DNA from 2 places in the Exiguobacterium sp. s6 genome. Region 1 is predicted to be linked to the other one. Evidence: predicted binding sites of a transcription regulator. Region 1 holds the regulator's gene; the other holds the start of a gene.
What was found. The regulator Rex, encoded in region 1, represses fermentation and respiration genes when NADH is low (regulators of the CRP and FNR family bind a similar motif). The targets are predictions, from matches to a motif close to TTGTGAAATATTTCACAA.

Region 1 (15,482 bases):
GCGTCGCTGAAATTGAGATTGATCAGATGAATCGTCGCCAATCGCTCTTTCACTTCCTCGATTGTCGCACACTGGCCGAGGATCCACGGGATGAACTCGAACGGGGAGACGTTGTCTTGTCCGTCGACTTCCGGCTTGAACACGGCATTCCCCGGGAAGTTCAACCCCGCCATGCTGAGCCCTTTCTCGTTCGTCGCCTCGTAATAGAGTGGATAGTCTTCCACGACGGTCGCCATCCCGATCATCGCGTAATGGTTCGCATTCTCGCCCATCCGTCTGAAGTTGAACGGATAGTGTCGGGGCGTGATCGTCACTTGCTCGTGATAGGACACGTTCAAGTCTAAGTTTCTGCCGAAGTAGTGGGCGTGCGGAGCGTACGTGATTGCTGTACACATAATAAGACTCCTTCCAATCCAATGCAGACAATAACAGCACTCTTTGTCCTATTCACGTTTTCAACTGACATCAACCATAAGAAAAAACGATGAGGCGTGTGCCACATCGTTCTTCATATTAATTCAGTTCGGTCTCGACCGCTGTTTCCGGCATGAAAAACCAAAGTCCGATTCCTTTCAATCCGAATACGAACGCCAAGGTAAAATATACAAATGATTCAAGCGGATAACTCATTGTGTCGACGAAGAACGACACGAAGGAAGCAATGACCAAAGTGACGATGATGATACGTAAAGCGAGCTCATTCGCCTCACGTCCAATGGCTTGACCGACTTTTTCATCGTGGGCAAACGCTATGTCTCGACGCCACGCATAAAAGAACAGCGCAGACATCATGACGGTCGTATCCGGCACCTCGCCAAACCAAATATCCCCAATCACAAACCCGAGCATGGCGAACATTCCGAGCTTCAGTTTATCCCTTTGCTTGAGTGATGCACGGGGCCACAGTGATTTTTTCATAACACAATAAACCCGACCGTCAACACACCATATAAGAAACCGAGTACGATCACACTGATGGCGATCGACTTATATTGTGGATATTTATGTAACACGACCGCTCCCGCGATGACGTGAATAAACGCGACGATGAACGTCACAATCGCAAAGCCCATTGGTTCATTCCTCACTTCCAAAAAAAATAAATAGAAAATCATGGGAATTCATCCGTTTCCCGGTACAATAAAGTCTGCATTCATTATATCAATTCTCGGAAAGAAGGCACATCCTATCATGAATTATTCACGTACCGATTTATCGACGGAGGAAATGCTCCTCGTCAACAGCGAAGTCGAGAAAAAGAAACGCAATCTCGTCGTCGCGTACTTGCTTTGGTTTTTCCTCGGCGGATTTGGTGCTCACCGCTTCTACTTCAAGAAAACCGGTAGCGCCCTCGCGATGCTTGCTCTCACGGTCGGTTCAATCGTCCTTACGGTTGTATTGATTGGTTTTATCGGGCTGTTCGTCGCCGGCATTTGGGCGCTCGTCGACGCGTTCCTCATGCCAGGCTGGCAACAGCGCGAAGTCGAAGCCATCGAACGCGAGACAATCGAGTCGTTGAAGACTCGCTCTGAGCGTCAAGCTGCCTTTTAACGACCAGACGGTCACGCCAACGCGTGACCGTCTTTTCTGTTAGAAGCTATTCTCTTTCAAGTAGAACGCGAAGTTCCGATGCTTCCGTTCTTTCGTCGCGTAATGAATCCATAGCCACGCGAGCGACTCGAGCTCTCGCGCCAGCTTCAAGTGACGGAGCGTATGGGCGTCGAAACCAATCTTCGAGGCAAGGTCTTGGACGGCCCGGACCGATTCTTGCTCGTCTCCGGCGATGAACATCATCGACATGTTCGGATTCTCCAAGTTCTCGACGCCGGTCTGGTTGAACGCCTTGACGATGCGGACGTGCGGTGCGAGTTCCTGCAGATGCTCGGCCCCTGATTTCCCTTCCGGTCGCTCGATCGCGTCAAACTCTTTGGCGATTGGATTCGTCACGTCGATGACGATCTTATCGTCCAAGTCCCGAAGCGATTGAATCAAATCGACGGCCGCCGCGAACGGTGTCGTCAATAACAAGATTTGCGCATTCGATGCCACTTCTTGGAGCGACATCGTCCCTTCCCGTTCTGACCGTGTCCCGTACAACACGTCATAGCCGACGTCCTCGAATTTGCGTCCGAGCGTCCGCCCGACTTTTCCGGCCCCTAAAATACCAATCTTCATATAGTTCGACTCCCCTTCACAGTTCTTCGTCCGTCCGTGTCACCGTGCCGCCAAGTTCAGCCGCCAGTCCATCGAGCACCGAGTGATCGAACTCTTCCCCAATCGCCATCACCCCGGTCTGTCCAGGCTCGATATTTCCGACCGTCCGCTTGAACGTCTCTTGAATGCTCTGGACGTGTTTCAAATCTTTCGTTCCTCCGATGAGTCCTCCCGTGAGCGTGCCGAATAGAATCCCGAACGGTCCGCCGAGAATCCCGACGGCCATCCCGATCAAGGCACCTTTCGTCGACTTGTTCGTCGGCGTCAGTTGGACGGCGTCCTCGAACGAGAAGGCCCCGTTATCTTCACGCTTGATGACGACGAGTTGTTCGAACCCGACGAGTCCTTCGGCGTGGTACTTCTTCAACTTGCTGAATGCTTGATACGAGATCGACTCCTCTGGAAACGTGAACGTGACGATATGGTACGGTTGTTTTTCCTTCTTGGCCATATTGGCTCCTCCTTTGACAGGACCAGGTGACACATCAGCTTTCTCTTACCCCTTCCCCGGCTTCAGACGAAAAAAAACCTGTGGAACCTATACATTTCCAGTAGGTTTATATGGTAAAATTTTCATATCACAACTGAGATAGGAGCTACACTTATGTCCCGTCCGCTTCGCAAATCTGCCACGAACCGCTCACTCTTCGGTGTCTACGGCGGCATCGCTGAATACTTTGACTTGTCCCCGCTCGGCGTTCGTCTGCTCTTCCTGATCGTACCGGGGAACTTTCTCATCTATATGATCCTCGCCAACTCGATGAAGGACGCTCCACGCTATCTATAAAAAACTCGGAAGCCGCGGCTCCCGAGTTTTTTTATGCGTTGACTTTGTCTTTCATCGCCGCGAGCGCCCCGCTGTTGATGAAGTGCCATGGCTTGTTGTAGTGAGGTTGGAAGAAGAAGTCGACATAGGCGAGCTCTTCGACCGTCATCTCGTTTTGGATGGCGAGCGACAACGTGTTGACCGCTTGCGTCATGTCCGCTTTTGAGAGGACTTGTCCACCGACGACGCGATGCGTGCCGACTTCATAGACGAGTTTGAACTGAACCGGTTCAGCCGTCGGCATGAACTCCGGACGGTACGCATCTTCAATCACGACACTCTCGACGTCGAGGCCGAACAAGGCGGCCGCTTCTTCTGTGAGACCTGACGAGGCGATATTCCAATCATACAGGCGAAGACCTGACGTTCCTTGCGTCCCTTGATAACGGACACGCGGTGCAATCAAGTTCTCAGCGACGAGCGTTCCCATGCGGACGGCGTTCGTCGCGAGCGGGATGTAGGCATGTGTGCGCGCCGGGTTGTAATAGACGGCACAGCTGTCACCAGCCGCGAAGACGTCCGGGTTGCTCGTGCGCATATACTCGTCGACGATGATGGCGCCGTTGCCGAGCATGTCGACTTGGCCTTGAAGGAGTCCCGTGTTCGGGCGGAAGCCGACACAGAGGATGACGAGGTCAGCCTCGAACTCACCTTTATCGGTCACGACGTGCGTGACGTTTCCATCTGTCCCGCGGAACGCTTCGACCGTCTGGCCGAGCTCGAGGTCGATGCCACGTGACGTCATGTCCGCTTCAAGTTGATCCGTGAACGACTTGTCGAGGTACTTGTTCAAGATGCGGTCGGCACTATCGATGAACGTGACGTGTTTACCGTACACTTCGAACGCTTCGACGAGCTCGACACCGATATAGCCGGCACCGATGACGGCGATGTTCGTCGCATCTTTCGCCCGCTCGATGATGCGTTGGGCGTGGCCATAGTTTTTGCAGAGCTCAATCCCAGTCATCTCGATGCCAGGGAGCGTCGGGACGATCGGCCATGAACCAGTTGTGACGATCAAACGGTCGAACGTGTCATAGACGTCTTCTCCCGTGTCGAGGTTTTTCGCATGGACCGTCTTCGCTTCCGTGTCGATGTTCAACACGTCGTGCTTCATGCGCATCGTCGCGCCGAGTTCTTCGAGTTCGGTCGGTGACGCGTAGAAGAGCTCTTCCGCACGTTTGACGACACCACCGACGTGGAGGGCGATCCCACACGAGAGGAAGCTGACGTTGTCGTTGCGCTCATACACCGTGATGTCGAGATTGTCGTGCTTGGCGAGTAATCCTTTGACTGCTGCTGTTCCTGCGTGTGTACATCCGATGACTGCGATTTTCATATGGTTGTCTCTCCTTTGAGTGTTAGGCAAGTTAGTGTTTGTGATAAATATCACATTTACTTTCTGAACTTAGTGTACTATTTCACAAGAAGGTTTGACAATCCTTTTGCTCACTTTTTCACGTAATTATGTCTAAAGTTTGAACTCCATGTGTGACAACAAAAAAACCGTCCCGCAACCGGAACGGTTCACTTATGAGTTTGTGGTGCGTCGTCCTTTGACCCAGTGATAGATAACGACGCCGATATAGGTGAGGAGACCGATTACATACAGACTAATGCCAATCAAAATCCAGCCCAGCGCGTCCCAACCGCGGACGAAGACGAGTCCGATGATACACGATATGTATCCCACGAGGAGCAACGTCAACGAGAAGACGAGTCTCCGCTTGAATCGCGATTTCAAAAAGTTCAGCACGGCAATCAACAAAATTGTCGTCAACACGCCGATGATGATGAGTTCATCCCCGTAGTACTCCCAAGCCATCGTTTCTCCCCCTGACCTATGTTTGATTGGTTTCATCGTATCACGGCTTTCCCTCGTTCCCTATCTCTAAAAAAAGCCATCCGCATCATCGCGAATGGCTTTTTTGTTAACGAACGTAAATCGTCTTCGTCACGCTTCGGCCTTTTGGCGTCACGAGACGGAGTGTCAATTTCGTTCCTTTCTTTTGTGGGGTGAAACTGAGCGTTGTCGACGTGGCCGTCACCGTCTTCTTCGCGAGGACCGTCGACCCCCGCGTGAGCGTCAATGTGCCATACGCGACGTTCGATGTCGCCTTCAGTGTCTTCGATGCGCTCGATGGAATCGTCGGCGCGAGCGTCGGTGTCGGTCCAGTCGTCACCTTCACCGTCTGCGCATGTCGGAACGTCCCGCTTTGGCTCGTCAACGAGAGCGTCGCATTGACCGGTTGCCTCGTGAAGCGGAGCGTCACACGTCCGGTGCTGCTCGCCTTTGCAGTAGCCAATACTTTCGAACCGTTCTTCAACGTGACCGTGCTATTCGGGATCACGTACCCGACCCAGAGTGACTTCTCATCATTAATCGAGAGCGTCGACAGCGACGTTTTCGGCAACTGAATCGAGACGTCACGCGATTTCGAGCCGACCGATGCTTTGACGCGAACGCGATCCCCCGGTTTGGCGGGGACGGTGTAACGTGTCGTCGATAGGCGTTTGGCCGAGACGAGTTTGTCATTTACATAGAAGCGCACTGTCGCCGTGCTCGTCTTTTTGATTGAGAGTGTCGCTTGTGTCTTCGTCATCAACGTGTCCGTCACACTGAGCGTCGGAGTGAACGCACGGACCGTCTTTGTGAGTTCATACGTCGCATCGCCGCTCGAACGTGTGACGAGAATGACATCCCCTTCTTTTAATGGCGTCTCGAACGTGTACGGCATGACGCGTGTTGTCGCCACATGTGTACCGTTTCGATAGATGCGATAGGCCTGATCGGTACTCGATGTGATGTTGATGGATTTGTCATACATTAACGGTGTCCGAGTCCACGAAAAGACAGGCGGTTCCACTCTTGTCTCCACGGTTGTGAGCCGGAACGCCGAAGCGGGTGCCTCTTTTAATTTGAAGTAGACTTTTGTTCCGATGTCTACAGGCATCGTATTAAACTCTTTAATCGAAATGAGTCCGTCTTCATCTGCCTGCTCATTCGAAATTTCGTAGTATTTCCCACTGCGAATCAACACATCCACTGCGGCGTTCGGCGTCGTTTTCAATGTGACACCTGAAGTGACCGTTTTCGTCAGAACCGAGATACCATTTGATGAAGTATCGTCACTTTCTTTGACCGTCTGAAGTTCAATCGGATCGGCGTAAACACCTGACCCACTACCGATTTTCACAGTCACACGCGATCCAGGTGTGAACCACCGCGCCGGTTGCCACGTATAGCGCCCGGACTCATCCGATTGGATCGTCGCAGATTGATAGTTCAACAATGAATCCGATGAGTTCGATTGATACAAGTTTTTCGTCACACTGACAAACACCGGCGTGTTCGGTGTCGTCTTCCCGCTAATCGGACCTAAGACACCGGTTGGCGGGTCGAGTGTGAGTGGCACATAGTTCGATGCCCATAAGTCTAACCGGCGCTCAAAATCGTTCCACTTAAAAATCATGTCATACGACTCATTCGTCTGTAACGTCAGTTTCCCTTGCTCCCAAACGAACGGGTCGTCTTGATAGGCTAAACGTGCCGTCAGCTCAGTCGCTGGAATCGGTAAGGCCGTACCATCAACGAGCGTGGCCGTTCCGTTGACGTCATATGGACGACCTACCTCATAGCGATTCGTCGTTTTCGGCACATTGACATTCAATTGCCATGGCGCTTTCCATAAAGACTCCGGCGTGTACACTTCCGTCTTCTTCATACCAAACACGTACCACGGACCGTGTTGTCGAATGTCAGCGTCATCAATCGGTGCCTCTTTCCACTCATTCGTGCTGACGTTATAACTGACATAGAATGTCGTATACATTTCTCGCGTCATGAAGTAGTAGGTGCCGTCTTTCCACGTAAGATTACTTACGTTTGGCGCATCTTTCTCAATCCATCGTTTCGTCGCCAAATCGAAAATAAACATGTGCTCCGAGTCATCACTTTTGATCACGAACCATTGATTCGCTTCTTTCATGTGACGGGCCCACCGCACCTGTCCTGAATAGGAACTGATTGTCTCAAGCACTTCTCCTGTCACCGTCCGCTTCGTCACTTGACCGTCGGCGAATGCGAGGACGTTCCCGTCATCGAGCAGACTGTATACCGGATCGCTGCCTTTCGTGAGCGATCCGAGAATATCACCTGACATCGATGTGATAATATACTTTTCGTCATCAGCCCATAACATCATTCCTGTTGTTACATTCGTTGACACGAGTCGATTCTCACTTCCTGCTTCGATTGGGAATGTCGTCGCTTCATTCGTACGTATATCCCACATCACCCACTCCGGCCATCCTTTTAACATAAATCGGCCGTCTCCGATGGCATACATATTATAAGCAGCAGACACGCGAATCGGTAACGTATATTCCTCACCGGTCTCAATGTGAACAAGCGTCTCCGGATCTCCCGAACGCCACACATACCCACTATCTCCTACGACTTCTCCTGCCGGAATGATTTCCGGTTTGGCATAGTCTTCTGCTCGAACTTCGACTCCCGGTGCCACCATCATGACGAGCACCACGAGCATGCTCCATAACCACTTCTTCATCAGTCTCCTCATTTCTGTTTATGAATGTATAACTTTCAAAAATAATCCATTTTTTGATTTAACCCTCCTAATTTTAAGTTGTTTTTTCAAAATTGAATAGCCCTAAAATCAAAAAAACACCACGTCGCATGACATGGTGTTTACTTCTCATTCATTTGTTTCATCAAATCCATCTGTTCTTTCACCATCGCCTCTTTCTCACGTCGGAGCACGCCCCGGTACGTGATGCGTGAGATCGACAAGCTAATCTCATACAAGAAGAAGAGCGGCAGTGACACCATGAGGTGCGACGTCAAATCCGGCGGCGTAATGAAGGCCGCGACGACGAACAAGGCGAAGTAGGCGTACTTCCGAATCGATGACAGGAAGTACGGCGTCACGACACCGATGCGCGTCAAGAACATCGTCACGACCGGTAACTGGAATAACAGTCCGAATGGGATGGTCAGTTGCAGCAAGAACGTGAAGTAGTTCGACGCCCCGATGATTTGCGTCAGACCAAGGTCTTGCCCGAGGTCCGTCGAGATATCGAGGACGAGCGGGAACAACCAATAGTAGGCAAACGCCAAACCGACGAGGAACAAGATAAAGATGATCGGAATATAGGCGAGCGTCGCTTTCCGCTCGTTCGGATGCAGACCAGGTGCGACAAACGCCCACAGTTGATACAGTAGAAACGGACCAGCCGCGACGAGACCGATGACGAGCGCCAAGTTCAAGTAAATCATGAGCGGGTCCGCGACCCCAAAGGCGTTCAATTCAAGGCCTCGTTCGACGAGGTCGGCCTGGAGATAGGCGAGCACATATTTGACACTCGGCAAAGCAATCAAAAAGAAGGCAAAGACGACAAATGCCGACAGCATCAGTCGTCTCCGCAGCTCTGTCAAGTGGTCGGACAGTGCCCGTTCTTGATCAGGTTGATGGCTCATCGCTTACTGCTCTTTCTTCTCAATTTCTTTCTTGTCTTTCTCGTCATGCTCGTTCATCATGCCACTCGTGGCATTTTTGAACTCACGGAGCGTCTGTCCGGCGGCACGGCCGAACTCAGGCAATTTCTTCGGCCCGAAGATGATGAGCGCGATAATCGCGATGACAAACAGACTTGCTCCGCCTGGAATACCGACGACGAGTGACGATAATAGTAATTCCATTATTGATGGACCCCCTCAGCAGATGGATAGTGTTGCATAAAGTAAATGAGCGACTGGAGTTCGATCGACAAGTCGATATGATGGACGCGGACCGTATCCGGCACAGTAAGCCTGGCCGGTGTAAAGTTCAAGATGCCTTTGATGCCGAAGCGGACCAAGTCATCCGCGACAGGCTGTGCATAGGCAGACGGCACCGTCAAAATCGCGACGTCAATCTTGTTTTGCTTCATAATCTGTTCCATCTCATCGACGTGATGAATCGGGACACCGGACATCGTCGTGCCGACTTTTGTCTCGTCTGCGTCGAACCCGACGACGATATGTGTGTTATTGTTTTTAAGGAAGTTATAGTTGACGAAAGCTGTCCCGAGATGACCAACCCCGACCAAGGCGACGTTCGTAATCTCGTCCTGATTCAGTGTCTTACGGAAAAAGTCTAACAGATACTGTACGTTATAGCCATATCCCTTTTTACCGAGCGCACCGAAGTACGAGAAATCGCGACGGATCGTGGCCGAATCGACCTTGACCGCCTCACTCAGTTCAGCAGAAGAGACACGCTGTTTTCCTGATGAATGCAGGCTTTGGATAAACCGATAGTATAGTGGCAACCGTTTGGCTGTCGCTTGCGGAATCTTTGGTTCGTTTTGACTCAACGGAAAGAGCCTCCTTTTTACGACGCGTTTCAAACGAATCTAATTTCATACACCTTGATTGTAAACGAATTCACATAACCACTCAACGAATATACCTGAAAAGACTAAAAAATACAGTATACTAAATAGAGAGAAAGGGGTTTTTTCACTTGATCCTACTGCAAGTCAATAACTTATCGAAATCATTCGGCGTCGAGCCGATTTTAGAGAACGTCAAACTCGAAATCCAAGAAGGCGAACGCGTCGCCCTCGTCGGCCGGAACGGCGCCGGCAAGTCGACACTGCTCAAAGTCATCGCCGGGGAATACAACTATGACTCAGGCGATATCATGAAGCCAAAAGATGTGACGATCGGCTATCTGGCCCAAGATTCAGGACTTGAATCGAACGAGACGATTTGGAACGAGATGCTCACCGTCTTCACCGATTTAATTGAACAGGAAAAAACGCTGCGCCGCATGGAACAAGACATGGGATCTGAGCGCATCTTGAACGACCCGGCCGCCTATGAGCGCCTGTTGTCGTCTTACGATGAAGAACAGCATACGTTCAAAGACCGCGGCGGCTATCAATACGAGGCGACGATCCGCTCCGTCCTTCACGGGATGCGCTTCTATCCGGACGACTTCGAGCGCCGCATCGATACGCTCTCCGGTGGACAACGGACCCGCCTCGCCCTGGCGAAGATGCTGCTTCAAAGTCCAGACCTGCTCATCTTGGATGAGCCGACGAACCATTTGGACATCGAGACGCTCGGCTGGCTCGAGAAGTATTTGAGCGGTTATAAAGGCGCCGTCTTGATCGTCTCCCACGACCGCTACTTCCTCGACCGCGTCGTCTCGGTCGTCTATGAGCTTTCTCGCCACCGGAGCCGTCGTTTCGTCGGCAACTATACGAAGTATCTCGAGCAGAAGGCCGCGATCTATGAGCAAGAGAAGAAGCAGTTCGAATCCCAACAAGAAGAGATCGCCAAGATGCAGGACTTCATCCAGCGCAACATCGCCCGGGCGACGACGACGAAACGGGCCCAGAGCGTCCGCAAACGTCTCGAGAAAGTCGATCGGATGGAAGCGCCGGACGGTGACGAGCGCAGTGCCGTCCTCTCGTTCTCAATCAAACGCCAAAGCGGGAACGACGTGTTGAGCGGCAGCGACCTCGCCATCGGCTATGAGGAGCCGATCGCCCAGCATCTCCGCTTTCAGCTGCAACGCGGCGAATCGGTCGCCCTCGTCGGTCCGAACGGAGTCGGCAAATCGACGCTCTTGAAAGTGTTGACGAAACAACAGCCGACGCTCACCGGTGACATCCGCTACGGCACCGGCGTCGAGATCGGCTACTACGACCAGGAACAACAGAACTTGTCGGATGCCAACCGCGTCATCGACGAGATTTGGAACGACTGGCCGCTCATGCGCGAACAAGAAGTCCGCAGCCTGCTTGGTCAGTTCCTGTTCAGTGGTGACGACGTGATGAAGCGCGTCCATGAACTGTCGGGTGGAGAGCGGGCCCGCTTGACGCTCGCGAAACTGAAGCTCGAGCAGCCGAACTTGCTCATCTTGGATGAGCCGACGAACCACTTGGACCTCGACTCGAAGATGATTCTCGAGAACGCCCTCGTCGACTACCCGGGCACGATCTTGTTCGTCTCCCACGACCGTTACTTCATCGACCGGCTCGCGACGCGCGTCTTGGAGATCACGCCGAACGGCATCGACGAATACCTCGGTGATTACTCGTACTACGTCGAGAAGAAAGAAGAACTCGAAGAACTGGCCCGACTCGCTCGTGAAGAGACGAAACAAGTCATCGTCAAGAAACAGCGCGCCGACAAGGAACAGCAACGCGAGGAGCGCCGGATGAAACAACGGATCGAGGAGATCGAGCTCACGATTGAGCAACACGAGGCCCGGCTCGAGGAAATCGAGCAGCTGTTGTGTGAACCGGACGTCTTCAACGACTTCGCTCGGGCACAGGAACTGTCGACCGAGTCCGATGCGACGAAAGAATCGATCACGGCGCTGTATGCAGAATGGGAGGAGCTCCATTCATGATGCGATTCCGTGCGATGCGAATCGAGTGGATGCACGCCTTCCTGACTGGTCTCGCCTACATCGTGCCGACCGGGACGGAGTACGTATCCGAACTGATTCGTGGGGAACCGACCGTCGTCCCGTCGTTCCTGTTTTATTTCCTGCCGGTCGTCATCGGCTTCATCATCCAGACGTGGAGCGGGATTGTCATCAGCTTGTTGAGCGGTCTGCTCATGAGCACGCTCTTTATCCGCCTCGTCGTCTGGCCGGTCGATGTGACCGTGCACAGCTTTTACACGCCCGGCTCGGTATGGGGCCACTTCTATCAGTCGACGCTCCTCATGTGGGTGCTCGCCTTGATCGTCTATGTCGTGAGCCGAGTGAATATGTGGTATAAACAAAAGAAACATCATCCAGAAGTATAAAAACAGGGAAGCCGCACTCCATTGTGGAGGTCAGCTTCCCTGTTTTACGTTTAGAAATAACGCAACGGTTGGAAACCGCGCGTGTGGAAGTCGAGCTTGATGCCGTCTTCCGTGATAAAAAACACGTACTCGTTCGTATCGACGTCACGGACGAACACTTTGTAGAATGTGAGCGCCTCTTCGTCGTTCGTCACATATTTTGCCTCATGCGTCGAGATGACTTGGGCGAACAATTGCTCTTCGTCAAACTCGTTGACGATGTCCTCGAACTTCGCCGCCTCTTCTTCAGTCGCTTCTCGTCCCGGTGCGATTTGATAATACGCATCGCTCGCTTTCGGCTGAACGCCGAGGTTGCGGTCGACGACGATGACGCTTTCGATGTCTTGGTCGTCTAGGCTCTTATAGCCGTACAACGTCTCGACGAGCGTGTTCTCACCCGTGACCCGGCCGATGCCTTCGAGCGATTCCGCTCCCGTGAGCGACCGGACGCGTGTCGCTTCCGGAACGATTTCTTCTTGATAGGCGATATTATAAGCGCGGATGATTTCCCGTACTTGCAAAAACGTCGCGACGACGAGCAGTACGACGAGACCTCCAATGATTATGCGTTTCATCATCTGTATATTTTCCCCCTAGACTGTCATGCTCTCTTCTAAGGATAACCCAGGAACCGCATTCATCGCCAGTGTATCGCGCTTTCCGCGCACATACGCGTGATGTGCCGCGACTCCAATCATACCGGCGTTGTCTCCGCATAGATCAAGTGGTGGGATGACGAGGCGGATGCCTTCGCGGTCCGTCGCTTCTTTGAGTGCAGCGCGGAGTCCACGGTTGGCTGCGACGCCACCTGCGACGAGCAATTGCTTCGCTCCTTTTTCTTTCACGGCACGAATCGCTTTCTCGACGAGCACTTCGACGACACTCGCTTGGAAACTGGCCGCCAAGTTTTCAGGGATGACCGTCTCCCCGCGCTGTTCAGCGTTGTGGACGGCGTTGATGACCGACGACTTGAGCCCGCTGAAGCTGAAATCGAAACGTCCCGCTTCAAGCCGAACCCGTGGGAACTTGTACGTGTCTTCCCCATCGGCTGCGAGACGGTCGATGGCAGGTCCACCTGGGTAAGGAAGACTGAGCGTCCGTGCGACTTTGTCATATGCTTCTCCGGCTGCATCGTCACGTGTCTCCCCAATGACTTCGAACACACCGTGTTCGGGCATATAGACGAGCTCCGTGTGTCCGCCCGAGACGACGAGACAGACGAGCGGGAACTCCATCTCTTCGACGAGTTCGTTCGCATAAATGTGTCCGGCGATATGATGCACGCCGATGAGCGGTTTGCTATGGGCGAAAGCGAGCGCTTTGGCCGCACTGATTCCGACGAGGAGTGCCCCGACAAGACCTGGTCCTTGCGTGACCGCGACGGCGTCGACGTCTTGCATCGTCACACCCGCTTCACTGAGGGCGTCATCGATGACGTAGGTGATCCGTTCGACGTGGTGGCGCGAGGCGACCTCGGGCACAACCCCGCCAAACCGTTTATGACTTTCAATCTGCGACGAGACGACGTTCGATAAAAGCGTCTTACCGTCACGCACGAGCGCGACCGACGTCTCATCACAACTCGACTCAATCGCGAGGATGAGCGATGTGTCCATCTGTTTCACTTCCTAACTTCGCCCAGTAAATATAGGCGTCTTCATTATTGTCTTGATAATATCGTTTCCGGCGTCCGGCATTTTCGAAACCGAACTGTTCGTACAGCTTTTGGGCGCCGATGTTCGAGACGCGCACTTCGAGCGTGAGCGCCGCGAGTGACTTCGAGCGGGCAAATTCAACGAGTTGCGTCAACAGCAGATTGCCGATGCCTTGCCCACGATATTCCGGTAAGACGGCGATGTTCGTGATGTGCCCCTCGTCTACGATTTGCCAAACCCCGACGAAGCCGACCACGCGTCGTTCATGCACAGCGACGAAATAGATCGCTTGGTCATTGCGGAGCATCTCGTTCATGAACGCTTCTTTCGTCCACGGAATAGCGAACGAGGCCTCCTCGACTTTGGTCACTTCTTCGACGTCGAGCCATGTCATGCGCCGGATTTTAATATCAGCCATTGTTTTGTCCCTCGAGCCATTTCGCTTCCGCCTCAGCGAGACGAAGATACTCGGGCTCAAACGCATGGACATCATTCGTGGCCTCACCTAAGGCGACGAGATCGCTCGCACGGCCGTAACTATGCGCGGCCGGTGCTTCGGTATAGTCGTAAGACGCGAGTGCGTCACGGAACGGCTCCACGTCGCCGACGACGACGAACGGTCCGCTGATATTGGCTTCAAGCCAAGCGGCGACCGATGCGTGACGGTCGGGTGTGACGGCCTCGTTCTGTTGATAATGCCCGATATAGGCATTCCCTCGGCGGGCATCGATAAGCGAGACGATTGGGAGCTCCGTGTTCGGGGCCGCCGCCATAAGACGGAGCGCCGAGACCCCGACGAGCGGGATTTGAAGCGTGTAGGCGAGCGTCTTCGCTGTCGTGACACCGATGCGAATCCCCGTATAAGATCCAGGACCTGTCGTCACGACGATGCGTTCGAGTTCGGTCGGTGTCCATTTGACCGCATTCATCAATTGTTCGATCATCGGCATGAGCGTGACGGCATGATTTTTCGAGACCATGACCGTCGCCTCGGCTTGAATCTGTCCGTGCTCACTCAAGGCGACAGACAGACGTGTCGTCGACGTGTCAATCATGAGTTGTTTCATGCGAGCACCTCCTTCACGAGTGCATCGTACGTGTCGCCGACGGGCGCGAACGTCAGTTGACGTTCCTCGTCCCCGACTCGCTCGATTGTGATGGCGAGCCGTTCCGTCGGAAGTGACGACTCGATCAAGTTCGACCATTCGACGATGGCGACACCATCACCGTTGATGTATTCCTCGAGGCCGATATCGTCCCCCGTGTCTTCGAGACGATAGACGTCCATATGATAGAGCGGCAAGCGCCCTTGGTATTGTTTCATGATGGTGAACGTCGGGCTGTTGACGTTACGCGTGACGCCGAGGCCTTTACCAAAGCCTTGGGTGAACGTCGTCTTGCCGGCACCGAGGTCGCCGTCCAACGTTATGACCGTTCCGGCTTTGACGAGCGTGGCGAGTTTTTCTGCCACCGCCTGCGTTTCGGCCGCAGAATGGGTAATCAATGTATACATGATGTTTCTCCTTTAGTGGTTCTAGCGATACGTACTCATTGTACACTCAATTTTGCGCAAAAAAAAACACGAAACGTCATCGTTTCGCTATCTCATTTAAAAAATTGGTTGCGGGGGCTGGATTTGAACCAACGACCTTCGGGTTATGAGCCCGACGAGCTACCAGACTGCTCCACCCCGCGACGACATATGAAATTAAATAAAAATTGGTTGCGGGGGCCGGATTTGAACCGACGACCTTCGGGTTATGAGCCCGACGAGCTACCAGACTGCTCCACCCCGCGATGGTTTGAATTGTTTCGACATCCTCTATAATAAGTGAAGTAGTTATAAAATGCAACCTTTTTCTAAATGTTTTTTGAGAATTGGAATCGGGAACATGATAAGGAGTGTAACTTACTA
Region 2 (15,482 bases), on a different contig from region 1:
AACGCTCGGAGCACGATTCAAGAAGCGATCCAAACGTATAAGAACGGTTCATACGAAGCGTTTGAAGCGCAGCTAGCGATAGCACGTGAACAGTTAAAAGAAGCGCATCAGACGCACTTCGGCCAAATTCAAAAAGAGGCGAACGGGGAGAAGACGGACATGTCACTGTTGCTCCTTCACGCCGAAGACCATCTCATGTCGACCCAGACGATGCTCGATTTGACGGCAAGCCTGATCGAGATGATGGAGCAAAAGATTGTAAATCCTAATCAAGAAGGGTGAATCCTATGTCACAGGACAACAAAATGTTCTTACTGATCAGCAAGTTGCTCATGCCGATGGCGACTTACTTGAACAACAGTCGGTATTTGCAAGTATTACGGGATGCGTTCATGCTCGCGTTCCCGATTACCATGTTCGGTTCGATCGTCGTCGTTATCGCCAACTTGCCGTTCTTAGACAAGTTCATGTCGGAAGGGACGCTGAACGCGTTCAAATCGTCACTCGGTAACGCCCCATCGGCCACGATGGGAATCATGTCAATCTTCGTCGTTTTCGGTATTGGCTATTATCTTTCGAAAAGTTACAACGTCGAAGCCGTCTTCGGTGGGGCGATTTCGCTCGTATCGTTCCTCTTGTTGACACCGTTCCTCATCGAAGTCGAAGGAATGACAGAAGCGGTCGGTAACGTCCTCCCGCTCGATCGTCTTGGCGCCAAAGGAATGTTCCTCGCCATGATCACCGGTTTCCTCTCAGGTGAGATTTATCGATTCGTCGTTCAAAAGAACTGGACGATCAAAATGCCGGACGGCGTACCGCCGGCGGTGGCGAAGTCGTTCTCAGCGCTCGTACCGGCCTTGTTGACGCTCACGGTCTTCTTGCTCCTCAACATCGGTGTGACGAGCTTGTTCAATACGAACTTACATGACGTCATCTTCAACGTCGTGCAACAGCCGCTCGTTAAATTGGGTAACGGTCTCGTCCCAACGTTGATCGCCATCTTCTTCGTCCAATTGTTCTGGTTCTTCGGGTTGCACGGACAAGTCATCGTCAACTCGGTCATGGATCCAATTTGGAATACGTTGTCGCTTGAAAACTTGAACGCGTACACGGCGACCGGAGATGTGCCGAACATCATCAGTAAACAATTTGTCGAAATCTATACGGTCGGCCTTGGCGGCTCGGGCTCGACGCTTGCCGTCATCGTAGCGATTTTGTTGTTCTTGAAATCGAAGCAGTTGAAACAAATCGGGAAACTGTCACTCGGACCAGGGATCTTTAACGTCAACGAACCGGTCATTTTCGGTTTACCGATCGTTATGAACCCGCTCATCATGATTCCGTGGATCGTTGCTCCGCTCATCACGGTCACGGTCACTTACTTTGCGATGTCGACAGGGCTCGTCCCGCCGCCGACTGGGGTCGCGGTACCTTGGACCGTCCCGATGTTCATCAGCGGGATGATGGCGACGAACTCACTTGCCGGCGGATTGCTACAACTCGTCAACTTCTTGATCATCTTGGCGGTCTGGTTCCCATTCCTTAAATTTATTGACCGTTTGAACGTGAAGAAAGAACAGGAAGAAGCCGCTAACCATAAAGACGAAGCGGTATGAATGAGAAATAGAGAATAAGGGAGAGAGAGTTTATGACGAACCCGACAGAAACGAAAACATCAGCAGCAGTGACGTATCAATTCCCGACCGATTTTTGGTGGGGGACGGCCTCTTCGGCGACGCAAATGGAAGGTGCGGCGTTTGAAGGCGGCAAAGGCTTAAATATTTGGGATTACTGGTATATGCAACAACCGAACCGATTTTTCAATGGCGTCAGCGCGACCGAAGCGTCTAACTTCTATCATTTGTACGAGCAAGATATCGCGCTCATGAAAGAGCTCGGGCATAACACGTTCCGCTTCTCGATTTCGTGGTCACGTCTATTCCCAGACGGCGTCGGTGAGGTGAATGAAGAGGCGATCGCGTTCTATAACAATGTGATCAATTGCCTCATCGATCATGGCATCGAGCCGTTCATCAACTTATATCACTTCGACATGCCGATGGCGCTTCAAAACCGAGGCGGCTGGGAGTCACGTGACGTCGTCGACGCTTACGTACAGTTCGCGAAGACGTGTTTCGAACTTTTCGGAGACCGTGTGACGACATGGTTCACCCATAACGAACCAATCGTGCCGGTCGAAGGTGGATACTTGTACGATTTCCACTATCCGAACGTCGTCGATTTCAAGCGTGCCGTCCAAGTCGCTTACCATTCGATCTTATCGAGCGCGCTCGCCATTCAGGCGTACCGGGAGCAGGGACAGGCCGGTCAAATCGGGATCATCCTGAATTTGACACCGTCGTATCCGCGCAGCCAACATCCGGCCGATGTGAAGGCGTCACGCTTGGCCGACGCCATCTTCAACCGCTCGTTCTTGGACCCGTCCGTGCTCGGGACGTTCCCTGAAGAGCTCATCGACGTGTTACAGGAACAAGACGCGATGCCGGAGATGCAACCTGGAGACTTGGATCTCATTCGGGCCAATACGATTGACCTTCTTGGCATCAACTACTATCAACCGCGTCGGGTCAAGGCAAAGGCGTCGCTTCCGAATCCTGATGCGCCGTTCCTGCCTGAGAATTTGTTCGACTTCTATGAGATGCCGGGTCGCAAGATGAACCCGTATCGTGGTTGGGAAATTTATGAGCAGGGCGTCTATGACATCTTGATCAACTTGAAAGACAACTACGGTAACATCCCGTGTTTCATTTCTGAGAACGGGATGGGCGTTGAAGGAGAAGAACGTTACCGTGACACCGACGGCAGCGTCCAAGACGACTACCGGATCGATTTCATTCGCGAGCATTTGAAATGGACGCATCGGGCGCTCGAAGAAGGTGCGAACGTGAAAGGGTACCATTTATGGACGTTCATGGACAACTGGTCATGGAGCAACGCCTATAAGAACCGCTATGGGTTCGTCGGTGTCGATTTGGCGACCCAAGAGCGGAGCGTTAAAAAGTCTGGTCACTGGTTCAAACAAGTGATTGCCAATCATGGATTTACAGATTAATAGGAAAAGCTGACAAGGACCTACTCTTTGTCAGCTTTTTTTGATATATTATTTGTATATGTCTATACATGAGGTGGAATATGTCTACAAAGAAAAAACCAAAATATGAATCGATTGCTGACGAGATTCGGCATCGCATCAATGAACAGGCTTATGAACTCGAAACACCGCTCCCAGATGAGATTCAATTAGCGGAAGAGTTTGGTGTCAGCCGCATGACGATGAAGCGCGCTCTTGAGATTCTCGTGATGGAAGGCTTGATTTATCGGAAGCGTGGCAAAGGGACGTTCATCTTGCCGGCCAGTTTCCAAAAAGAGCGCATCAACATCATCAGTAAAGAGACGAGAGGATTGACGCAAGTCATCGGCGACCGCAGTTTGCGCAGTGAAGTGCTCGATTTTGAAGTGAAGTTCCCGACCCAGGAAGTCGCCGACCATTTGATGATTGAGCTGACGGAACCGGTCTATGAGATTCGTCGTGTCCGCTATGTAGACGAAGAGCCGTACGTCATCGAATTGACGTACATGGTCGCCAATCTAATTACAGGACTGTCGCGTAAAATTTTAGAGAAGTCGGTCTATAGCTACATCCAACAGGAGCTCGGTTACACAATCACGAGCTCACACAAGATGATTCGGGCCGATAAGCCTGACGAGTACGACCAACGCTACTTGAAGAATGACATTACCGACCCAATCATCGAAGTCGAACAAGTCGTTTACTTGAGTAACGGGAAGCCGTTCGAATATTCATTCGCTCGGCACCGCTATGACAAGTTCGTCTTCTCTTCGGTCAATATCGTTCGATGACGTCGCCTGAAAAGGCGACTTTTTGCGAAGGAGGTTCTCATGAACGTTCACATTGAACAAGCCGGGTATGAACACGGTGAGTCGGTCATCGAGGCCATCCGGTTCGAGGTCCGGCCGGGCGAAATCGTCGGGATGATTGGGTCGAACGGGGCCGGGAAGAGCACGACGCTCGCCTGTCTCACCGGAACGATCCCGTGGATGCGGGGCGAAATACACATCGACCGCTACGCCTATATCCCCGAGCAACCGGTTTACTATGATTATTTGACGCTCGAGGAACATATCGCTCTCGTGTTGGAATTGACGGACGTTGATAATCGTGAGCGGACGGAAGAACTGATCCGGTTGTTTCGGCTCGAGACGGTCCGCCACGACTATATCGCCTCGTTCTCAAAAGGGATGAAGCAAAAAGCGATGATCCTCTTGGCGCTCATCCAAGAAGCGAAGTTTCTCCTTATCGATGAGCCGTTCGTCGGACTCGACGCGACGACGACGATCCAGCTGCTTCGTTTACTTGAAGCGGAACGCCGTCAAGGCACCGGGGTGCTTCTCGTCACCCACGTCCTCGATACGGCAGAGCGATTATGCGACCGCTTCGTCTGGATTGATGACGGACGCATGCTCGCGGGCGGGACAAAAGAAGAGTTGCGTCTCAGCCTGCACACCGAAGGCGAGTCGCTGTTCGATATGATGGAAGATGTGGTCATGCGATGAATGAACATCAGCTGTTTGCTAGACGTGTCCGAACCCATGTGACCAAACAGTGGAAAACGTGGCGGCTCATCTTGGATTGGACAGTCGTTCTGTATGGCGTCATTCCGTTCGCCATCTTTCTCGGGTATCAATACCGATTGCTTTGGCAAGGCGAAATCGAGTGGGTGAGTCAAGTGCCGATGTTCGTTTGGGCGCTTGGAATTGGAATTGTCCTCCTCAGAAATCAGTTTTTCGTCTGGGTCGAACGGGCGGACGTGACGCTGGTGGCCAAACGTTCTTTGGTTCGCAGGTTGAAACACGATTCGTTGCTTTATCACGCCATCAAACTCGGTGCAATGTTCCTCTTTGTTTTGTCGGCGTTCATGCCCGTGCTTTGGCTTGACGGTTGGCCCGTTGCCTCTATATTCGCATTCGGGATCAGCCTCCTGTTTTTGACCGGGATTCATACGTGGATCCGTTATCAGTTGACGGTCCGGCGCAGCCATTGGATGTTACGAGTTACGGTCACGTGTGTGACGTTCGTTTGTATGTATGCGCTCCTCATCGACTCACCTTTATGGTCGGCCGTACTCGGCAGTGGTCTTGTTGCATTTGCGATGTATGTCGGAGAAGGGTGGCTGTCACGCCACCCATATCTTAGCCAAGAACTCGAACGGAGTGAGGCGTTGCGTACCGCCTTTGACCGGGCATTATTATCGACGTCGGGCGCCATCGAGAAGCCGAGCCGGCGCAAGCGTCCGCTCTATCGACCGAGACCGAATCGGTTTGGGACCGCCCGGCGCACGACGGCCATCTTACTTTATATACGGACGCCGCGTCATCGGAACTTATGGCTGCGTCTCATCCCGCTTGCCGTCACGGGGATGCTCCTCGTACCGAGTTGGTTTAAGTTGCTCATCCCGCTCTACGTCGGCTATGTGATGTGGCAAGAACGACAGGCGTTTAAACAAGAGATGGAGCGGCATCCGTTTTTCCGCGCCATCCAAGAAAGGACACATTCATGACTGAACAAGACTATGAACGATTGCTCCAAATCGAGACGGCGAAACCGCAACAAGGGTTCCCGGCCTCGGCTGAATATCATCGCTATGAACCGACCCCGTATGAGGCGCTCGACTTGTTGCGTGACGCCTATCCGCTCGCGGCCACGGACACGGTCGTCGACTTCGGATCGGGGAAAGGGCGCCTCCCGTTTTATCTCGCCTATACGTTCCGAGTTCGGGCCATTGGCATCGAGATGGATGGCGGCTTCCACGAAGCGGCACTTGAGAATTGGATGAACTACGCCAAGAAACACCGGACGCGTGGCAGTGTCCAGCTCGTCCGCGGTTACGCCGAACAGTTTGAGGTGCCGGCTGAGGCGAACCGCTTTTATTTCTTCAACCCGTTCTCGGTGAACGTGTTCCGGCAGGTCGTTGCGAACATCATCGAGTCGGTCGAGCGCGCACAGCGTCCGGTCGACCTCATCCTCTATTATCCGGCCGATGAGTACTTACATTTTTTGAATGACGAGACGCCTTTCCGCTACGTACAGGACGTTCGCTTGCCGTTAAAGAATCTCCATGAGCGCTTTCTTATTTATCGTTTTGATATGATGGAGTCATCTTGGTAAATGGGGAGTGGATCATCGTGAAAAAAGAAGATATTTTAGATGCGTATCGTTGGCGTCAAGCGACGAAAGAGTTCGACGCGGACCGCAAAATCGATGAGGAAGATTTCGAATTCATTCTGGAGACGGGTCGCTTATCACCGAGTTCGTTCGGTTTCGAGCCTTGGCAGTTCGTCGTCATTCGTCGCGAAGACTTGCTCCGGAAGATCAAAGACCACGCGTGGGGTGCCCAAGGACAGGCGTTAACGGCGAGCCATTTCGTGTTGATCTTGGCGCGGACGCCTGAAGCGATGCGCTACGACTCGGACTACATCCGTCACATCGTCACGGACGTCCAAGGACGGACCGAGGACGAGTACGCCCTTCGGGTGAAACGGGTCCGTGAGTTCCAAGAACAAGATTATCGACTGTTAGATGATGAGCGTGTGTTCCAAGAATGGATTAAACGCCAGACGTATATCCCGCTCGGCAACATGATGACAGCCGCCGCACAGATCGGCGTCGACTCATGTCCGATTGAAGGGTTCAATCAGGCAGACATCGATGAATTATTGATCTCGGAAGGGGTCATGGAACGAGGTGCCTGGTCGCTCTCGGTCATGGTCGCGTTCGGACATCGGGCCCGCGACTTCGCGCCGAAGACACGTCGCGATTTCAATGAAGTCGTCAAATACATCGGATGAAAAAAAGCTCAAGCGCCCGAGGCGCTTGAGCTTTTGCTTATTTCCAGTCCGTGATGCGGTCGATTGGGAAGCGGACCGATTGGTAACCGTCTTCCGCGGCTTTTCCGATTGAGAGGAGCATGACCGGAAGGTAGCGCTCTTTCTCGAGGCCGAACGCTTCCGCGATGTTCGCTTTGTCATAGCCACCGATCGGGTTTGTGTCGTAGCCGTGGGCACGGGCGACAAGCATAAGTTGCATTGCGACGAGACCTGAGTCGAGCAAGATGCTGTCTTTAACAGACTCTTTCGGTGCGTCTTTGAAGATGCCTTTGATCATGTCAACTTGACGGTCGCGGACTTCTGGTGGCATGAGGCCACGCTCGACGGCCGTATCAAAGATCTCTTGTGTGTAATCGGCCATCTGGTAGTCGGCAAAGATGGCGATAACGGCTGATGACGTCTCGACTTGGCGTTTGTTGAAGCTTGCGAGCGGAAGGAGAGTATCTTTGCCTTTTGCGCTATCGATGACGACGAAGCGCCACGGTTGAAGGTTGAGTGATGACGGTGCCGTCGTCGCTTCCTCCAGGATTTGTGTCATCTCTTCTTTTGAGATTTTGACGTTCTCATCATAGACGCGAATCGAGCGGCGTCCTTTGAGGATTTCCATAAAGTCTTTCTGTGTTGTCGTGTTCATATAAGGGTCTTCCTTTCATGTTGAATGTTGGTTTGTAACGTATTTAAAAGTTCGAGTAACTGTCGTTGCTCCTCTACCTTCATGTTTACAAAAAGACGGTCCGATAAGCACTTCTTTTGCTCGGTCCAATGTGCAATCCGCTCCCGACCGACATCGGTCAAATCGACAAAGATGACCCGATTGTCTTGGAGGCAGCGTTCGCGCGTAATCAAGCCCTGTGTCTCGAGCTGTTTCAAATGTCGCGTGATGGCGGCATGATCGACGCCGACCCGTTGTTGCAGTTCACGCTGACGCAAAGGGCCGACGTGATGCAAGTTGCTCAAAATATCGAAGCGGGTCGAGCTGAGCCCGTCCATTTCCGTATCGAACAGTTGGGCCAGTTCTTTTTGTACGGTGATGACATGGTAGAGAATCTCATCGCTGAGCGAACAAGCGTCGCGCATCGGGTATCCTCCTTCAAAAACTAATTGATGAATCAATCATTGATAGGTCACACAAAGTATACTAATCGGTTTTGAAATAGATCGCAAATAAAAAGTTTCAAAAAAACTGTTGTCAAACTGTTATATAATAGTCTATATTTAAGTCAACTGATATATAACAATTGAATGGGAGGATGTGACGGCTTGGAACATTACAAACAAGTAGGTACTTATCACGTACATGAAACGTTGCTCGACTTCATCTCGGCTCGTATATTGCCTGAAGAAGAGGCACACCAACAATTTTGGCCTGGGGTCGGGCGCCTACTCGATGAGTTCATTCCTCGGAATGAGTCACTGCTTCACGAACGTGAGTCGTATGAGCGGCTATTACAGGGGTGGTACAGCGAGCATAAGCAAGCATTTGACATGGAAGACTACGAGCGTTTCCTTCGGTCCATCGATTACATCGAAGCAGCCGTCCCCGATTTCAACATCGACGTTACGGGTGTCGATTCAGAGATTACAAGGCAAGCCGGACCGCAGCTCGTCGTTCCGCTCGACAATGCACGCTATGCATTGAACGCGGCGAACGCCCGCTGGGGAAGCCTGTATGACGCCTTGTACGGAACGGACGTCATCGACGAAGAGGACGGGAAAACGAAGTCGAGCGGCTATAATCCAGTTCGCGGTGAAGCGGTCATCGCCTATGCCAAACAATTTCTCGACGATACATTTCCGCTCCGGGAGGGCTCGCACGAAGAAGCGAACGGCTATCTCGTGTCAGAGGGCAGGCCATACGCCATCATCGAAGGGAACCGCATCGCGTTTCAAGACGATTGTCTCGTCGGCTATGTCGGGGAAACGAGTGATCCGAATAAGCTCTTGCTCGTCCATAACGGGATTCACGCCGAGTTGCAGTTTGACCGGGACCACCCAATCGGACGGGTCGATCGAGCAGGGCTCATTGACATCGAACTCGAGTCCGCCTTGTCTGCCATCGTCGACTGTGAAGACTCGGTTGCCGCTGTTCGGGCGGAAGACAAGGTCCACCTTTACGCGAACTGGCTAGGCCTGATGGACGGGACGCTCGAAGCAACATTCACGAAAGGAGGTCGGCCGCTCACTCGGAAGTTGAACCCTGACCGGAAGTATGTCGGGAAAGACGGGCGTGAAGTCACGCTTCCGGGCCGATCGCTCCTCTTTATTCGAAACGTCGGGCACTTGATGACGACAGACTTGATGCTCGACGCGGAAGGACGTGAAGTACCGGAAGGGATCTTGGACGGGATTTTCACTGCGCTCATCGCGAGCCGCCACCTTGATGCCAGACGAAATTCCCGCGAACGCTCCATCTATATCGTCAAACCGAAGATGCATGGATCTAAGGAAGTCGCGTTCACGAACGACTTGTTCGATGCGATTGAAGATGTACTCGAGTTACCGCGTCACACGCTCAAAGTCGGCGTGATGGACGAGGAGCGACGTACGTCGCTTAATTTGAAGAACTGTATCGAGCAAGTGAAGGAACGCATCGTCTTCATCAATACCGGATTCCTCGACCGGACGGGCGATGAGATTCACTCCTCGCTCACGCTCGGACCGATGCGCAAGAAAGGCGAGATGAAGACATCGGAGTGGCTCGATGCTTATGAACGTCTGAATGTCCAGATCGGGCTTGACGCAGGATTCCATCAACGCGGGCAAATCGGGAAAGGGATGTGGGCGATGCCCGATCGGATGCGCGACATGATGCGTGAAAAAAGCAATCATGTCCGGTCCGGGGCGACGACGGCTTGGGTGCCGTCCCCGACGGCGGCCACGCTTCATGCGCTGCATTACCATCAAGTCGATGCGTTTGACGTTCAGCGTGAGTTGGCGAATCGTTCGTTTGATCCAGCAACTGAGCGAGGGCGTCTGCTCGAGGTACCACTCGCCACGCGTCTCTATACAGATGAGGAAGTGAACGAGGAACTCGAGAACAACCTGCAAGGGTTGCTCGGTTACGTCGTCCGTTGGGTCGAGCAAGGTGTCGGTTGCTCCAAAGTGCCAGATATTCATCATGTCGGGTTGATGGAAGACCGAGCAACGCTTCGTATTTCGAGTCAACATGTCGCCAACTGGCTATACCATGGAATCTGTAGCCGTGAACAAGTCGAAGCGACGCTTTACCGGATGGCCGAGGTCGTCGACGCGCAAAACGCGGAAGATCCGCACTATCGTCCGATGACGCCAGATGTAGACTGCTCCATCGCCTATCAAGCGGCGAAAGAGTTAGTGTTCGAAGGCGATGCATCACCAAATGGATATACGGAACCGATCCTGCACCGGCGCCGCCGACAGTTTTTACAACAAGTGACATTAGAACCGAATTTAAAAGGAGGAGCATCATCATGACAACGAAAAAAATCGAAAGCGAACAGTTGATTGAACGTTGGGTCGTCCGTCGGATCGTCTCGGGGGAATCGACAGCGGCGCTCGCTAACACGGCGTTCGTCTATGGGAACGATTTGATGCGCCTCGTGCTCGACCGGGCCGACGGGTCGCTCCAAATCATGAGAGAGCCGGTCGAAGAGGTCGTCATATTCCGTAAACCAGAAGATCGTGACGAAGAAAACGTCTGTCGTTGCTGCGGGATGGAGCACTCGTCATTCAAAGCGGCGCTCGAATGCTGTGCATACTTGGATTAAGCTTGCATTATCTGTTATATAACAAACGATAAATATATAAATTAATATAATACAGGAGGAATGGATATGAATGAACAACAAATGCAACTAGAGGATATGTTACAGTCGGAACGGTTTAACGGGGTCGAACGTCCATATGGGGTCGAAGACGTGATGAGGCTTCGGGGGTCTGTCCTAATCGAGCATACGCTCGCGACAAAAGGAGCGGAACGGTTATGGGAGTTACTCCACGAACGAGACTACGTCCACGCGCTCGGCGCGTTGACGGGGAACCAGGCCATCCAGCAAGTGAAGGCGGGTCTCGAAGCCATCTATTTGAGCGGATGGCAAGTCGCCGCCGATGCGAACTTGTCGGGGCACATGTACCCGGACCAAAGCCTATACCCGGCTAACTCGGTGCCGAGCGTCGTCAAACGGATTAACCAGGCGCTTCAACGGGCCGATCAAATTCAAACGGCGGAAGGGAAAGGCGATACGCATTGGTTCGCCCCGATCGTCGCTGACATGGAAGCCGGTTTCGGCGGTGTGCTTAACGTGTTCGAGTTGACGAAGGCGATGATTGAGGCGGGTGCAGCCGGCGTCCACTTGGAGGATCAACTCTCTTCAGAGAAGAAGTGCGGTCACCTCGGCGGCAAAGTGTTGCTGCCGACACAGACGGCCGTGAAGAACTTGATTGCCGCACGGCTTGCGGCAGACGTCATGGGGGTGTCGACGATTATCGTCGCCCGGACGGATGCTCACGCAGCGAATTTGATTACGAGCGACATCGACCCAATCGACCATCCGTTCATCGTCGGTGACCGGACGCCGGAAGGCTTTTACCGGACCGAGGCGGGAATTGAACAGGCGATCGCGCGCGGTCTCGCCTATGCACCGTACGCCGACCTCGTCTGGTGCGAGACGTCCGAGCCTGATTTGGACGAAGCGCGTCAATTCGCCAATGCGATTCATGCGAAGTATCCGGGGAAACTCCTCGCTTACAACTGTTCGCCTTCATTCAATTGGAAGAAAAAGCTGTCGGATGAGGAGATTGCATCGTTCCAACAAGAGATTGGTGCGATGGGATATAAGTTCCAATTCGTCACGCTCGCTGGCTTCCACTCGCTCAACTTCGGAATGTTCGAACTCGCACGCGGGTATAAAGACCGCGGGATGGCCGCCTACTCGGAACTGCAACAGGCCGAATTCAGTGCAGAACAGCACGGTTATACGGCGACACGTCACCAACGTGAGGTCGGGACCGGGTATTTCGATGAGGTGTCTCTCGTCATCTCGGGAGGCCAGTCGTCAACGACGGCGCTGGCCGGTTCGACCGAGGCAGAACAATTTGAAGCGCCGTCCCATTAAGCGTCGCCCCTCCACAAGAGGGGCTTTTTTTGTGTCCAAATTCAGAACGCGTGCATCCTGTTCACTTAAATGTGACGTATTTCACATTTTTGTCGTCAAACTCTTGCTACGCTGAACATGTCAAAATGAATATGGAGGTTATGACAGATGACACAGACATTCACGGGCGATACGCACGTATCTGAAATCGTCAAACAATGCCCGCAAGCGGCAGACATTTTCAAACGGAACCGAATCGATTTTTGTTGTGGCGGCAACCGACCACTCGCTGAAGCGACTGATAAATCGAAACGGTCGACGGAAGACATTTTAGAAGAAGTTAATGCGCTCTATCAACGCAAGCAAGAGATGAACGAGAAGAGTATCGATTGGGATGCCGCTTCTTCTTCGGAATTGATTGAGCACATCATTTATAAGCATCACCAGTTTTTGACGGACGAATTGCCACAGCTCACACCATATGTGACAAAAGTGTTCCGGGTTCACGGACAAAACCATCCGCACCTCGGACGCATTCATCAACTGTTCAATCAATTGAAAGTGGAACTTGAACAACATATCGTCAAAGAAGAAACAGAAGACTTCCCGACGTTGCTTCGTCACGAGACGGCACCGACAGCTGAAACGAGACGGGAGCTTGATGACATCTTGGCCTCGCTCGAGTCAGAACACGCGGCAGCCGGTGACATTTTAAAAGAATTGCGTCAAATCACGAACGACTATACGCCGCCTGAAGGAGCGTGTGGGACGTATCGTCTTGTCTATCAACGGTTAGAAGCGCTCGAATCGGATACATTTGAACACATTCATCTCGAAAACAACATTTTATTCCCGCGGGCGCGCACGTTCGCTTAAGCAGTGGCACACCTCTACTTACGTGGGGGTGTCTTTTTGTGACGTTTGATACAGATGGGAGGCAAATCAAGCGCTACGATAAAGGGGAAGCAAAGGAGTGATTAATCATGAAACGGGTGAGTGGAGTCATCGTAGGGGTGACGGTCGCCTTATTACTAAGTCAAGTCTGGTCGAGTTCAGATTCGGAGGACACCGTGACCATTTTGGCGGCGGCAAGCTTAGGACCGGCTTTAGAAGCGGTCGAGCGACAACTTGAAGCGGAATTCGATGGGATCGACATTCGGGTCGTGACGAACGGGAGCGGCGCCTTGCGAGCACAAATCGATCACGGGTCTCCGGCAGATATCTTTTTAGCCGCGAGCGTTGATGATGTCGACCGATTACAAATCCCGATTCTAGAGCGGGATGCGTTTTTGCATAACGAGCTGTGGCTCGTGACACCGAAAGGGAAACCGTGCGCGGAGACGTGGGACGACTTAAACGCATGTGCTCGGATCGTCATCGGTGACCCGGTCAATGTCCCGGCCGGTCGCTACGCGAAAGCGGCGCTAGAAGTGGAAGGCGTGTGGGAAGAAGTGGAACCGCGAATCATGTTCGCCCAGAATGTGAGACAAGTGTTGACGCTCATCGAACAAGGCGACGCCAATGCGGGATTCGTCTATAAGACGGAACTGACGACGGACGTCGAGTCGCTTCAGTCGGTCCCGTTTGAAGCGACGGGTACGATCGCGTATCCAGCGGCCCGGTTGACGCACAATCCATACGTGCGCGATGTTTACGCGCGTTTGTTTGACGATGATATCCAAGCTCACTTTTTAGCGAAAGGATTTTCTAAATGACGCAATCTCCACTTCAACTCACATTCGAAGTCGGGATGCTGGCGACGGTGAGCGCCTTCGTCCTCTCCTTCGGAGCAGCCTATTTCATGCATCACCGTCAATTCAAAGGAAAGCGGCTGTTGGAGACGGTGTTTTTACTGCCGCTCATCTTGCCGCCGACAGTCATCGGACTATACGCCTTGATTGTCCTCGGGAACAACGGGATCGGCGGATTGTTGCCGATTACTATCTTGTTCACGAAACAGGCGAACGTCATCGCGTCCGCCTTGGCCGCGTTCCCGCTCATCTACCAAACGATTCGTCTCGGTCTCAAACAACTCGATGCGGAATGGTATGAGGCCGGACGCGTGCTCGGCGGGTCAGAGCGTCAACTGTTCACCTACGTGACGATTCCGCTGCTGTTACCTGCGTTGACGAGCGGCTTCGTCCTCGGCTTCGCCCGATCAATCGGCGAGTTTGGGATTACGATGATGATTGCCGGAAATATCCCGGGCGAGACGATGACGCTCGCCACAGCGATTTATATGGCGACAATCAACGGTGATATGACCCAGGCACTCGTCTGGAGCGGATGGTTGGTTGGTTTGGCGTTTTTAGTCCTCTGGCTGAGTGAACGTTATGGCAAGCGTTCATATTAGTCGATCACGTCGACTTTTTTCACATAAGACCGGTTCGGAGTATTTAAGATACTCGGACCGGTCTTTTTCCAAATGTGGACGTGGTCCCCGACAGCGATTTGCTTGAACGTGGCTTTCACTTGAAACTTGAACCAGCTTACGTCTTCCGGTTCGCTTTGCGCGAACAAGGTGTCAGGAGAGAGTGTGGCCTCTTCTGCGGTAATTCCGCTGATGACGAGTGCGGTGCGGTCAGATTCATTTATTTCAATCACATACCCCTCGACATCTGGTTCGGTCGTCGCTCGATTGGCGAAGACGAAACCGATGGAAAAGACGACGAGCATGGCCGCGATGGTGAGGAATAACATGATTTTAAGCGATGATTTCATAAGGGAACGCCTCCTTCGTTCATTATTCTGTCACGTCTCGAATCGCTTATCTGTGAAAAAAGTAACAGTTAAGTCGAGATGTCATCTTTATGATGAAACTATGAAGTCGCTCGGAAAGAGAAGGGGGAACACATATGTCCGATCGTTATTTTTATTCGACCGCCGCAAAGTGGTCGTTCGTAGGATTCACCGTCTTGGTGCTCTCGACATGGATCGCCTCGGCAGGATTTGAGCACGTAGACATGGCGCTGTTCGGCTACTATATCGCCGCCGTCATTTGCATGATTGGGATGGTCGTCCGCTTGACGTTATTTTTTGCACGGCCGGCCACCTCACAAGTATTGAAGCGGAGCCTCAAACAAATGAAGGCAGAAAAGAAACGGGCCAGCAAGGCCGTCGCCGCCACGACCGTCAACAATATTGTCTTACAGAAGTTCATCTGGGAACGTGGCTGGTACCGCTGGACCCAACATATGTTGATTGCCTGGGGATGTCTCGGGTCGTTCGCCATCACATTCGGGCTGACGTTCCAATGGATGCGGTTTGATTTGATTGATATCGAGACGTATCAGATTGTCGTCTTTAACATCCCGACCATCAAGATGGCTGCGCACGGGTTGTTCGCGGAGCTCGTCTATAACGGGTTGAACATCACCGCGCTCATGTTGCTCGTCGGCGTGCTCATGGCACTCTATCGCCGGATCAACGACCAGGACGTGAAAGTGACCCAGCGGTTCGAATTTGATATTTTACCGCTCCTCA

Region 2: ric (iron-sulfur cluster repair di-iron protein) is a predicted target of Rex. The motif match lies at 12,090-12,107, and genes of this name have one in related genera.

The regions. Positions count from the first base shown of each region.
Region 1 covers NZ_JACSLN010000004.1:4,265-19,746, reverse strand. Annotated here, with positions in the region: gene bsh (choloylglycine hydrolase) at 1-395, opposite strand, end outside; gene KNP75_RS13930 (hypothetical protein) at 514-918, opposite strand; gene KNP75_RS13925 (hypothetical protein) at 915-1,073, opposite strand; gene KNP75_RS13920 (TM2 domain-containing protein) at 1,192-1,551, shown strand; gene KNP75_RS13915 (NADPH-dependent F420 reductase) at 1,591-2,175, opposite strand; gene KNP75_RS13910 (hypothetical protein) at 2,192-2,665, opposite strand; gene KNP75_RS13905 (PspC domain-containing protein) at 2,819-3,001, shown strand; gene KNP75_RS13900 (FAD-dependent oxidoreductase) at 3,033-4,379, opposite strand; gene KNP75_RS13895 (YesK family protein) at 4,572-4,865, opposite strand; gene KNP75_RS13890 (hypothetical protein) at 4,972-7,611, opposite strand; gene tatC (twin-arginine translocase subunit TatC) at 7,752-8,540, opposite strand; gene KNP75_RS13880 (twin-arginine translocase TatA/TatE family subunit) at 8,544-8,762, opposite strand; gene KNP75_RS13875 (redox-sensing transcriptional repressor Rex) at 8,762-9,418, opposite strand; gene KNP75_RS13870 (ABC-F family ATP-binding cassette domain-containing protein) at 9,568-11,469, shown strand; gene KNP75_RS13865 (hypothetical protein) at 11,466-11,873, shown strand; gene KNP75_RS13860 (hypothetical protein) at 11,924-12,490, opposite strand; gene tsaD (tRNA (adenosine(37)-N6)-threonylcarbamoyltransferase complex transferase subunit TsaD) at 12,506-13,528, opposite strand; gene rimI (ribosomal protein S18-alanine N-acetyltransferase) at 13,500-13,985, opposite strand; gene tsaB (tRNA (adenosine(37)-N6)-threonylcarbamoyltransferase complex dimerization subunit type 1 TsaB) at 13,978-14,634, opposite strand; gene tsaE (tRNA (adenosine(37)-N6)-threonylcarbamoyltransferase complex ATPase subunit type 1 TsaE) at 14,631-15,080, opposite strand; tRNA gene KNP75_RS13835 (tRNA-Met) at 15,186-15,262, opposite strand; tRNA gene KNP75_RS13830 (tRNA-Met) at 15,288-15,364, opposite strand.
Region 2 covers NZ_JACSLN010000002.1:158,506-173,987, forward strand. Annotated here, with positions in the region: gene KNP75_RS11760 (PTS sugar transporter subunit IIA) at 1-282, shown strand, start outside; gene celB (PTS cellobiose transporter subunit IIC) at 306-1,616, shown strand; gene KNP75_RS11770 (glycoside hydrolase family 1 protein) at 1,649-3,073, shown strand; gene KNP75_RS11775 (GntR family transcriptional regulator) at 3,154-3,882, shown strand; gene KNP75_RS11780 (ABC transporter ATP-binding protein) at 3,922-4,596, shown strand; gene KNP75_RS11785 (ABC transporter permease) at 4,593-5,600, shown strand; gene KNP75_RS11790 (class I SAM-dependent methyltransferase) at 5,597-6,208, shown strand; gene KNP75_RS11795 (NAD(P)H-dependent oxidoreductase) at 6,226-6,888, shown strand; gene KNP75_RS11800 (nitroreductase family protein) at 6,926-7,561, opposite strand; gene KNP75_RS11805 (MarR family winged helix-turn-helix transcriptional regulator) at 7,558-8,004, opposite strand; gene KNP75_RS11810 (malate synthase G) at 8,188-10,380, shown strand; gene KNP75_RS11815 (hypothetical protein) at 10,377-10,673, shown strand; gene aceA (isocitrate lyase) at 10,740-12,020, shown strand; gene ric (iron-sulfur cluster repair di-iron protein) at 12,168-12,875, shown strand; gene modA (molybdate ABC transporter substrate-binding protein) at 12,983-13,714, shown strand; gene modB (molybdate ABC transporter permease subunit) at 13,711-14,352, shown strand; gene KNP75_RS11840 (DUF3221 domain-containing protein) at 14,349-14,720, opposite strand; gene KNP75_RS11845 (MFS transporter) at 14,855-15,482, shown strand, end outside.